3 regions of the Bradyrhizobium arachidis genome follow, and region 1 is predicted to be linked to each of the others. Evidence: predicted binding sites of a transcription regulator. Region 1 holds the regulator's gene; each other region holds the start of a gene.
The links. The regulator PhoB, encoded in region 1, activates phosphate uptake and scavenging genes when phosphate is short. The targets are predictions, from matches to a motif close to TGTCATNNANCTGTCAT.
Positions count from the first base shown of each region.

Region 2: the regulator PhoB is predicted to act here: its motif matches at 1,368-1,384, upstream of ugpB (sn-glycerol-3-phosphate ABC transporter substrate-binding protein UgpB).
Region 3: the regulator PhoB is predicted to act here: its motif matches at 2,436-2,452, upstream of WN72_RS37755 (phospholipase C).

Region 1 covers NZ_CP030050.1:708,798-712,752, reverse strand. Annotated here, with positions in the region: gene WN72_RS03325 (aspartate aminotransferase family protein) at 1-1,102, opposite strand, end outside; gene WN72_RS03320 (GcrA family cell cycle regulator) at 1,557-2,069, shown strand; gene phoB (phosphate regulon transcriptional regulator PhoB) at 2,174-2,881, opposite strand; gene phoU (phosphate signaling complex protein PhoU) at 2,904-3,620, opposite strand; gene pstB (phosphate ABC transporter ATP-binding protein PstB) at 3,632-3,955, opposite strand, start outside.
Region 2 covers NZ_CP030050.1:117,930-121,884, forward strand. Annotated here, with positions in the region: gene WN72_RS00520 (CaiB/BaiF CoA transferase family protein) at 1-1,017, shown strand, start outside; gene ugpB (sn-glycerol-3-phosphate ABC transporter substrate-binding protein UgpB) at 1,439-2,755, shown strand; gene ugpA (sn-glycerol-3-phosphate ABC transporter permease UgpA) at 2,805-3,686, shown strand; gene ugpE (sn-glycerol-3-phosphate ABC transporter permease UgpE) at 3,686-3,955, shown strand, end outside.
Region 3 covers NZ_CP030050.1:8,005,511-8,009,465, reverse strand. Annotated here, with positions in the region: gene WN72_RS37765 (ABC transporter substrate-binding protein) at 235-1,026, shown strand; gene WN72_RS37760 (YncE family protein) at 1,067-2,242, opposite strand; gene WN72_RS37755 (phospholipase C) at 2,512-3,955, shown strand, end outside.

The DNA of each region.
Region 1 (3,955 bases):
GGAAACGCACGACATTGTCGCCGGCGCCGACCGTGAGCAATTTTTCGTTGCGCAGCGCCGCGACCAGATCGCCGGAGGGCACCACGGCCTTGATGCCGATCAGGAGCCCCTCGCCGCGCACTTCGCTGACGACGTCGGGATGACGGTCGATCACGGAGGCGAGCTTCTGCTTGAGCAGCAGCGACATCTTCTGCACGTGATCGAAGAAGCCGGGCTTGAGCATGACGTCGAGAACGGCGTTCGCAGCCGAGATCGCGAGCGGATTGCCGCCGAAGGTCGAACCGTGCGAGCCGGGCCCCATGCCGGAGGCCGCCTCTGCGGTCGCCAGCACCGCGCCGATCGGGAAGCCGCCGCCGAGCGCTTTCGCCAGCGACATCACGTCAGGCGTCACGCCGGTGCGCCGATGCGCGAACAGATCGCCGGTGCGGCCCATGCCGGTCTGCACCTCGTCAAACGCGAGCAGCAGGCCCTTCTCGTTGCAGAGCTGGCGCAACGCCTTGAGGAAGGCGGGCGGCGACGAACGCACGCCGCCCTCACCCTGGATCGGCTCGATCAGGATGCCGGCGGTCTGCGGGCCGATCGCCTTCTTCACGGCCTCGATGTCGCCATGCGGCACCTGGTCGAAGCCGTCCATCGGCGGACCGAAACCTTCGAGATATTTTGCAGATCCCGTTGCAGCCAGTGTTGCCAGCGTGCGGCCGTGGAAGGCGCCTTCGAAGGTGATGATGCGGTAGCGCTCCGGATGCCCCTTGGAGAAGTGATGATGGCGGACCAGCTTGATCACGCCCTCCAGCGCTTCGGCGCCCGAATTGCAGAAGAACACGAAGTCCGCAAAGCTCTCGCTGCACAGGCGCGCGGCGAGCTTCTCGCCGTCGGGGCTCTGGAACAGGTTCGACATGTGCCACAGCTTCGTCGCCTGCTCCTGCAACGCCTTGACCAGCGCGGGATGGGCATGGCCGAGCGCGTTCACCGCGACGCCCGAAGTGAAGTCGAGATAGCGCTCGCCATTGGTCGCGATCAGCCAGCAGCCTTCGCCGCGCTCGAAACCGAGGTCGGCCCTGGCGAAAACGGGGAGCAAATGCGGCGCGGCGCTGTTGGTCATGACGATCACTTGGATGTTGCGGACGGCTTGAGTGCATTGCGCAACGCACCATTAACCGGCCCGGAAAACGAAACGTGCCGCCTTTTAAGGGCGGCACGTGCGACTATCTTATGCCTGGTGAGACGGGTGTCAATGCCGCCCGAAAGCCCCGGGAAACGCTGAATCCGTAGTCTTGCGGTGCCGATTTTGCGGGATTTTCACCACGGAACATGTGGAAGCGAGTCGGCGGACTCTTGCGCGCGAGTCACGCCATATTGTAGCGTTTGGACTGTCAGATACGACATCTCGTGCAGCAGTTCTGATCCCAAGAGTCCTCATGTACCGGCGTAAACGTTCGGGCGCATCCTGCGTGCCCGGCGAGCCTTAAGGGATTCTGGCGGCACGGGTTTTTCAAGGCTTAGGCATTCGCTGTGAGGCCCCAGGATGGCTGGCCGGCAGCGAGGGAAAGGGTGCAATGACGGTTTTGACCTGGTCCGATGATCGCGTCGAGCAGCTGAAGAAGCTCTGGGAGGCCGGACTTTCGGCCAGCCAGATCGCGGCCGAGCTCGGCAATGTGACCCGCAATGCCGTGATCGGCAAAGTGCACAGGCTCGGCCTGTCCGGCCGCGCCAAGAGCCCCTCATCGGCAGCGCCCCGGCCGCGCAAGGCCCGCCCCGCGCAGCACATGATGCGCGTGAGCCGTCCGATCTCGCGCGGCAACACCGCACTGGCGCAGGCCTTCGAGGTCGAGGTGGAGGCCGAGCCGGTCACCTACGATAACGTGGTGCCGATGAGCCAGCGGCTGTCGCTGCTGGAGCTGAACGAGGCGACCTGCCACTGGCCGGTCGGCGATCCCTCGAGTCCGGATTTCTTCTTCTGCGGCGGCAAGGCGCTTTCCGGCCTGCCCTATTGCGCGCAGCACTCGCGCGTCGCCTACCAGCCGGCGGCGGATCGTCGCCGTGCGCCGGCAAAGCCCGGCACGCGCTGAACGCTGCTTCAAACGACATCGTCCCGGCACGCGGCCGGGACGACCCGTGACATAAAAAAGCGCGCCACTTGGCGCGCTTTTATTTTGCTCGCTTGCAATCGTTCTTACGTCTGCTCCGCCTTCGCAAAGCGGTCGTCGAGCGCGTAGCCGGCGCCGCGGACAGTGCGGATCGGGTCCTGCTCACGACCGAGATTGAGCAGCTTGCGCAGGCGGCCGATATGCACGTCGACGGTGCGTTCGTCGATGTAGATGTCACGGCCCCAGACGCTGTCGAGCAGCTGCTCGCGCGAGAACACGCGGCCCGGATGCTCGAGGAAGAACTCCAGCAGGCGATATTCGGTCGGGCCGAGATCGATCGGCCGGCCCGAGCGCGCGACGCGGCGCTTGTCGCGGTCGAGCTCGATGTCGCCATAGGCGAGCACGGTGGCGAGCCGCTCCGGGCTTGCGCGCCTGAGCAGGCCCTTCACGCGCGCCAGCAGCTCCGGCACCGAGAACGGCTTGACGATGTAATCGTCGGCGCCAGTCGCAAGCCCCCGCACCCGCTCGCTCTCCTCGCCGCGCGCGGTGAGCATGATGATCGGCAGCTGCTTGGTCTCCGGGCGGGTGCGCAGCCGCCGGCACAGCTCGATGCCGGAGAGGCCCGGCAGCATCCAGTCGAGCACGATCAGGTCGGGGATGTGTTCTTTGAGACGGGTGTCGGCGTCGTCGCCGCGCATCACCGTCTCGACGTCATAGCCGTCGCCTTCGAGGTTGTAGCGAAGCAGCTCGGTGAGAGCTTCCTCGTCTTCAACCACCATAATGCGTGCGCCCATGGTGTCGTCGCTCCTTGACTCTTCAGCTATTCGGGACCGTTGTGGCAAAGGTCGTCATGTCACCCTTCGGCCGCTTGTCGGTGATCGCCTGGCCCTCGATCATGTAGAACACGGTCTCGGCGATGTTGGTGGCATGGTCACCGATGCGCTCGATGTTCTTGGCGCAGAACATCAGGTGGATGCAGAACGAGATGTTGCGCGGATCCTCCATCATGTAGGTGAGGAGCTCGCGGAACAGCGAGGTGCAGATGGCGTCGACTTCCTCGTCGCCCTTCCACACCGCCATCGCCGCCGGCAGGTCGTGCGCGGCGTAGGCGTCCAGCACCGACTTGACCTGCTGCTGCACGAGGTCGGTCATGTGCTCGAGGCCGCGGAACAGCTTGAGCGGATGGAAGTCCGTCTCCAGCGCCGCGACGCGCTTGCCCATGTTCTTGGCGAGGTCGCCGATGCGCTCGAGATCGGTCGCGACGCGCATCGCGCCGACGATTTCGCGCAGGTCCACCGCCATCGGCTGGCGACGGGCGATGGTGAGAACGGCGCGCTCCTCGATCTTCTTCTGGAGCGCGTCGATCTCGGCGTCGGTCGCGACCACGCGCTGGCCGAGCGCGACGTCGCGGCGGATCAGCGCGTCGACGGAATCGACTATCATGCGCTCAGCGAGGCCGCCCATCTCGGCGACCAGGCGCGTGAGCTCCTGGAGGTCGGTGTCGAAGGCCTTTGCGGTATGTTCAGAACCCATATCCCGTCTCCTCAGCCGAACCGGCCGGTGATGTAATCCTGCGTCCGCCGATCGCTCGGCGACGTGAAGATCTTGCTGGTGTCGTCGAACTCGATCAGCTCGCCAAGATACATGAAGGCGGTCTTGTCAGAGACGCGGGCCGCCTGCTGCATATTGTGGGTGACGATCGCGATGGTGTAGTTCTCGGACAGCTCCTGGATCAACTCCTCGACCTTGGCGGTCGAGATCGGGTCCAGTGCCGAGCAGGGCTCGTCGAACAGGATCACCTCGGGCCGCACCGCGACGGTGCGGGCGATGCAGAGGCGCTGCTGCTGGCCGCCCGAGAGCGACAGGCC
Region 2 (3,955 bases), 590 kb from region 1:
TTCGTCGGCATCAACCGCAACAAGCGTTCAATCGGCCTCGACCTCGCCTCCGAGGGCGGCCGAACCGTGCTGCTCAAGATGCTGGAGACGGCCGACGTCCTGATCGAGAATTTCAAGCCGGGCACGCTGGAGAAATGGGGCATCGGCAACGAGGTCTTGCGCGAAAAATTCCCGCGCCTCGTGCATTGCCGGATCTGCGGCTTCGGCGCCGACGGCCCGCGCGGCGGCAATCCCGGCTATGACGCCATCATCCAGGCCATGACCGGCATGATCGCGGCGACGGGATCGCCCGAGAGCGGACCGATGCGGATCGGCGTGCCGCTGGTCGACATCACCACCGGGCTTTATGCCGCGATCGGCATCCTGATGGCGCTCTCCGAGCGGCAGCGCTCCGGCAAGGGCCAGTTCCTGGAAACGACGCTGTACGAGACCGGGCTTGCCATCATGCATCCGCACACCGCGAACTATTTCATGCATGGCAAGCCGCCATCGCTCACCGGCAACGAGCACCCGAACCTCGTGCCTTACGCGATCTTCCCGACCAAGACCGACAACATCTTCATCGGCGTCGGCAATGACGGCACCTTCCGCAAGCTCGCCAAGGAGATCGGCAAGCCCGAGCTCGGCACCGATCCGCGCTTTGCCCGCAACAAGGACCGCATCGCCAACCGCGAGGCGCTGCGCGCCGAGCTGGCCGCGGTGTTCAGCCAGCACGAGGCCGAGCCGCTGTGCAATCGCCTGCTTGCGGCCGGCCTGCCCGCAGGTCCCGTGCAGAAGATCGACCAGGCGTTGACCAACCCGCATACGATCGCGCGCGGCGATGTCATCGAGAAGGACTGGTACAAAGGCGTCGCCTCGCCGATCCGGCTCGATCGCAGCAAGCCAAGCCTGCGCCGCGTGCCGCCGAAATTCAGCCAGCACGCGGCCGAGGTGCTGGGCGAGTTCGGCTATTCCAAGTCCGAGATCGACGCGATGGTCGAGAAGGGCACCGTCTGCGGCCCCGAGCGGAAACGCTAGCGCAAGCTGAGATCAAGCGCATTTGCACGTCGCAATGGCGGTGCGCTCCCTCCCCCGCTTGCGGGGGAGGGTTGGGGAGAGGGTGTCTCCGCAGTGAGACTCCCCCAGAGGATGGAGCCCTCACCCGGATCGCTTCGCGATCTCCCGCAAGCGGGAGAGGCTAAGGGAGCCCGGAGCCGCATCCGTTCTACCCAACTCCATTCCGCGCTGACGGTGCTCTCCTTCCCTCATCATCCAATGCCGCACTGCGGCGCGAGGCGTGCATGCGCACCGGCCGTCCGTGGCGCGTTCGCCTATTTGACGACTTCCCTTTTGGCCGCGCTTGCTGCTTTCGTTTCTCCCGCTTACACAGTCATGTGAACGTCATATGGCGCTGCTAGCGCAAGCGCCTCTTCATTGACGGGCAAGGGAGGTTTTCTTGATGGCTCTTCGACACTTTGGCGCGGCTGCCGCTATTGCAGTCACGGTTGGCATGACGGCTTCGCCGGCCCTGGCCGTGACGGAAATCCAGTGGTGGCACGCGATGACCGGCGCCAACAACGACGTCATCGTCAAGCTCGCCAACGACTTCAACGCCGCGCAGAGCGACTACAAGGTGATCCCGACCTACAAGGGCAACTACGCCGACACGATGAACGCCGGCATCGCCGCGTTCCGCGCCGGCAACGCCCCGCACATCATGCAGGTGTTCGAGGTCGGCACCGCCACCATGATGGCCGCGACCGGCGCCGTGAAGCCGGTCTACAAGCTGATGGCCGAGACCGGCGAGAAGTTCGATCCCAAGGCCTACCTGCCCGCGATCACCGGCTACTACTCGACCTCGAAGGGTGAGATGCTGTCGTTCCCCTTCAACTCGTCGTCGACCGTGATGTGGGTCAACCTCGACGAGCTGAAGAAGGCCAATGTCGAGATCCCCAAGACCTGGCCCGAAGTGTTCGAGGCCGGCAAAAAGCTGAAGGCCGCCGGTCACGACACCTGCGGCTTCTCGGGCTCCTGGGTCACCTGGGTCAATCTCGAGCAGCTCTCGGCCTGGCACAACACGCCGCTCTCCAGCAAGGCCAACGGCCTCGACGGCTTCGACACCGTGCTCGAATTCAACGGCCCGCTCCAGGTCAAGCATCTCGAAAACCTGGTCGAACTGCAGAAGACCAAGGTCTACGACTATGCCGGCCGCACCAACACCGGCGAAGGCCGCTTCACCTCGGGCGAATGCCCGATCTACCTGACCTCGTCGGCGTTCTTCGGCAACGTCAAGGCGCAGGCCAAGTTCGCCTTCACCGCGGTGCCGATGCCCTATTATCCCGACGTCAAGGGCGCACCGCAGAACTCGATCATCGGCGGCGCCTCGCTCTGGGTCATGGGCGGCAAGTCGGCCGACGAATACAAGGGCGTCGCGAAGTTCCTGACCTTCCTCTCGGACACCGATCGTCAGGTCTACATCCACAAGGCCTCGGGCTATCTGCCGATCACCAAGGCGGCCTATGAGAAGGCCAAGGCGGAGGGCTTCTACAAGGATCAGCCCTATCTCGAGACCCCGCTGCTCGAGCTGACCAACAAGGAGCCGACCGAGAATTCGCGCGGCCTGCGCCTCGGCAACATGGTTCAGCTGCGTGACGTCTGGTCGGAAGAGATCGAGCAGGCGCTGGCCGGCAAGAAGACCGCCAAGCAGGCGCTCGATGCCGCCGTCGAACGCGGCAACACGATGCTGCGGCAATTCGAAAAGACCGCCGTAAAGTAAGGCGATCAGCGGCAGGCCGGTCGCCCGGCCTGCCGCTCCCCGGGGCATCATGCAAAAGCAAGCCATTTTCCAGTCAAAGCTATTGCCCTACGCGCTGGTTGCCCCGCAACTCGCGATCGTCCTGATTTTCTTCTACTGGCCGGCCCTGCAGGCGGTGATCCAGTCATTCCTGCTCCAGGACGCCTTCGGCCTGTCGTCGAGCTTCGTCTGGTTCGACAACTACATCGAGCTGTTCAAGGACCCCGCTTATTTCGCGGCGATCGTCCGGACCTTCTTCTTCTCGTTCGCCATCGCAATCTCGTCGCTGTCCTTCGCGCTGCTGCTCGCCGTGATGGCAGACAAGCCGCTGCGCGGCTCGATGCTCTACCGCACGCTGCTGATCTGGCCCTATGCGGTGGCGCCGCCGGTCGTCGGCGTGCTCTGGATCTTCATGCTGCATCCCTCGCTCGGCGTGCTCTCGCGCTACCTGCGCGGCCTCGGCATCGACTGGAATCCGCTGCTCGACGGCAACCAGGCCGCGGCGCTGGTCATCCTCGCCGCCGCCTGGAAGCAGATCTCCTATAATTTCCTGTTCTTCCTCGCCGGCCTCCAGAGCATCCCCAAAAGCGTGATCGAGGCCGCCGCGATCGACGGCGCGCGTCCGATGCGGCGGTTCTGGACCGTGATCTTCCCGTTGCTGTCGCCGACGATCTTCTTCCTGCTGGTGATCAACATCGTCTACGCCTTCTTCGACACGTTCGGCATCATCGACACCATGACCCGCGGCGGTCCCGGCACGTCGACCGTCACGCTGGTCTACAAGGTCTATTCCGACGGCCTGCTCGGCGGCAATCTCGGCAGCTCCGCGGCGCAATCGGTGATCCTGATGATCATGGTCATCGTGCTCACGGGAATCCAGTTCCGCTTCGTCGAACGCAAGGTGACCTACTGATGGTCGAGGAAGAGGGCTTTCGGCGCTACGTCGCGCACATCATCCTCTGGATCGGGATCGCGATCGTCGCGTTCCCGGTCTACATCGCCATCGTCGCCTCGACCCAGGACAACGCGCTGATCGCCAACGGCCAGATGTCGCTGCTGCCGGGCGGACACTTCTTCGAGGTCTACTACCAGACCATCTTCGTCGGCACGAGCGGCTCGACCCGCGAGCCGGTCGGCAACATGATGCTCAATTCGCTGGTGATGGCGCTGGCGATCGCAATC
Region 3 (3,955 bases), 2.6 Mb from region 1:
CCCCCGATGATTGTCTGTCGGTGCGGCAGGCTAGCAACAAATGCCCTTCCGTGGAACACCATAGCCATGGCGGTCAGAGGCCTTGCACTGCAAACGGCGCTGTGGCCTTTGACAGATTTGCCATGACAAACCGCTTTTCACCGAGCGCACGATCGACCAGAATTGCGGCGAGGACCGTGGGAAGCGGTCGGACGGTGCAAATTCGAAAAGAAGAAAAGGTGAGGAGAACATGATATGCCGACCTTCCTCCAATCGGCCCTCGCTGGCCTTGCTCTTGCCGCGGCGTTTGCCATGCCCGCGCTAGCCGATGGTTTGAAGGACGAGATCGCGCCGACCGGCAAGCTGCGGGTCGCGATCGCGATCAGCCCCGCGGGCGGTGCATTCTGGTCGACCAAGACCGAATCCGGTTATTCCGGCGTTCCCGTCGATCTCGGCAAGGAGATGGCCGCGCAGCTCGGCGTGGCGGTCGAATATGTCGTGCACCAGAATTCCGGGCAGATCACCGACGCGGCGGGCAAGGGCACATGGGACGTCACCTGGCTCCCGAAGGATCCCGAGCGCGAGACGAAAATGATGTTCGGCCCGATCTACGAGGTCGCGGACGCCACCTACATCGTCAAGCCGGGCTCGAGCGTCACCAATTTCGCCACGCTCGACCAGGCGGGCATCAAGGTCGCGGCGGTCAACGCCACGACTACGATGCGCGGCGCCGTTGCGCATCTGAAGAACGCGAAGGTCACCGGCTATCAGACCTATGATGAAATATTCGCGCTCCTGAAGAGCGGCGAGATCGATGCCTTCGCGCTGTCGCGCGACCAGCTCAACAAGATGGCGCAGAAGATCCCGGGCACGCGCGTGCTCGACGAGACCTTCAAGAAGACGGTGACCGCCGTCGCTGTCCCGCTCGGCCACAACCAGGCTTTGGCGTTCGTGACCAAGTTCATGACGGATGCGACCACGAACGGCACGCTCCGCAGGGCCTATGACAACAACGGCCTGAAGGACGCGCCGATCCGCACCGAGTAGGGCAGGCGGCGGCGCAGGGGGCCTGCGCCGCCCGCTGACCTTACGGCTCCGCGGTGCGAATGCCCGCAGGGCTCACCTGCAGCTTGAGCGTCGACGTCTTGGTCAGCGCCTTGCCGTCGAACGAGAAGGCGAGCAGCTCGTTCTCGACCATGCACTGCGCCACGACATGTTTGGAGTCCTTGGACCACACCATGCCCTGGCACCAATGGCCGATCTTGGCTTCCGCAACCGGCGTGAGGTCGGTGCCTGAGATCCGGTAGACCTTGAGCAGGCCGAAATCGTTGAAGAAAGGCGAGGCCGACGGCTTGTTCGAGCCGTTCATGACGGTGACGGAAACGTAGTTGCTGTCCGGGGACATTTTGACGGCCTCAGGCGTCTGTCCGACGGTGACCGTCGTGACGACCCGGATTGGCTTTGCGGTCATGTCGATCAGGCTGATCGTATCATTGTCGCCGCCGCCGGCGCCGACATTGCCGACGACGGCCGCGGCCGCGCCGGTGAGATCGATGTCGTAAGGACGCACACCCGCGGAGAGATCGCGCTTGGCGTACTCGACCTTGCTGCCGTCCACAGTGAGAAGCGAGATCTTGCTGTCGCCGTCGCGGGTGACCAGCGCGGTCGCGCCATCGCGCGAGAACACGGCGTGGCTCGGGCCCGACTTGGCGTCACCGAGCTGGATCTTGCCGCTTGCCGTCAGCGCGTTGCCGCTAATGGTGAAGACCGAAACCGTGCCTTCGCTGCGGTTCGCAACCAGCGCCAGCGTGCCTGCGCGGTTGATTGACACTCCGGCCGCGCCTGCACCGGCCTGCAATGTCGCGAGCACCTTTGGCGGTGTTGATTTGATATCGATCACCGAGAGCTTGTCGTCGGGAATAGTCTTGGTCGCATCCGCCGGATCGACCTTCATCGCGCCTGTCACCAGCGCAAACGAACCATCCGGCGCGATCGCCACGCTCGGTGGCGGGCCGACGACGCTGGCGGGTGCAGGAACCTCGCCCAGCAGTTTCAGCACGCCATCGGTGAGGTCGATCACGCTGACCGTGTCCGGCAGCGGCTGCTTGCGCACCACGGCATTGCCGTTCTCCAGAACCATCTTGCCGTCATTGGCGGTGACGACGATTTCGGCGCGGGCGGCGAAACTGGCGAGGCCAGCCAGTGACGTTGCGACCAGGGCTGACGCGGCATGGCGCGTGCGCCTGCGAAGAGCGGCTTTCATGTTTCCCCCTGAGAGCTTGTTCTTGTCCGGCAAAGCTAAATGCAACCGGGCGCGTCGCGCAACAATCTGGACGCGATCATTTTTGCCGTCGTGCAGGGAATAAAGCGACATGACGTGGCCCGGCGCGGCGGAGCAGGCGCCTGCCTAAAAAATCTTCGCTCCGCCACTGCGCAAAGTGTCTCGTGCGTCAAACTGACACAGCTCTGTCATTCGCGGTGTTTAGAACATTTCTGATCGTAAACATCCTCATTTCCGGGGCGTCAAAAAAAATGAAATCGAGACTTCTGACGACGGCTGCGATTTTCGCGGCCGCGAGCGCGCTCGCGTGCACTCTTCCCGTCCTCGCCGACGATTTCGGTCGCGATCGCGATCACGGACATGACGATCATCATCGTCATGCGCACGACATCCACACCGAGACGCCTATCAAGCATCTCGTGGTGATCTTCAACGAGAACCGCTCGTTCGACCATTACTTTGCGACCTATCCGAACGCGACCAACCCGACCGGCTCGATCCCCTTCGTTCCGAAGCCGCATACGCCAAAGGTCAACAACCTCGCCAACGCCAATCTGCTGTTGAACAACCCCAACAACAATCCGGCCAACGGCACCGGCGCGACCGACCCGTTCCGCCTCGACCGCACCCAGGCCAACACGCGCTCGCAGAACCACTCCTACACGCCCGAGCAGCAGGCCGTGGACAACGGCAAGGAAGACCTGTTCCCGAAATTCACTGGCCGCGGCACCGCCGGCGGCGCCGGCGCCTTCGGCACCAACGGTCAGGTCATGGGCTATTTCGACGGCAACACCGTCACCGCGCTGTGGAACTATGCCCAGCACTTCGCCATGAGCGACAACAACTGGACCGACACGTTCGGCCCGTCGACGCCCGGCATGCTCGAAGTGGTTGCCGGCCAGACCAACGGCGTGCAGCCGGTGGTCGGCACCACGTCGTCGATCGCCGACGGCCAGGGCGGCCTGACGCTGACCGGCGATACCGATCCGGGTAACGATGCCTGTTCGAGCACGACCAGCACGATGCTGATGGGCGGCAAGAATATCGGCGACCTGCTCACCGCTGAGCATATCAGCTGGGGCAGCTTCATGGGCGGCTTCGACCTGACGCTCAAGAACGCCAACGGCACCACCGGCTGCGCCCGCAGCACGTTCTCCAGCAACGTCAACGGCACCATCGTCGACTACATTCCCCACCACGCCTTCTTCCAGTATCACGCCTCCACGGCGAACCCGTCCCATGCCCGGCCGAGCTCGGTCCATGCGATCGGCCATACCCATGACTTCAACGGCAAGGTCGATCCGGCCAACCACAATTACGATCTCGAAGACCTCTATGCCGCGATCAAGGCCGGCAACTTCCCGGCCGTCTCCTACGTCAAGATGCCCGCCTTCCAGGACGGTCATGCCGGCAATTCCGATCCGCTCGACGAGCAGGCGGGCAATGTCGAGCTGATCAACTTCCTCCAGAAGCAGCCGGAGTGGCGCGAGACCGCCGTCATCATCACCTACGACGACTCCGACGGCTGGTACGACCACCAATACGTCGCGCCGAAGACCGCCTCGTATGATGCGGCCGCCGATCAGGTCAACGGTCCTGGCCTGTGCGGCCTCGGTCCCAACAAGCAGCCGGCGCCGAACGGTCTCGGCGGCAAGCCGGTGAACGGCCGCTGCGGTCCGGGCACCCGCGTTCCCC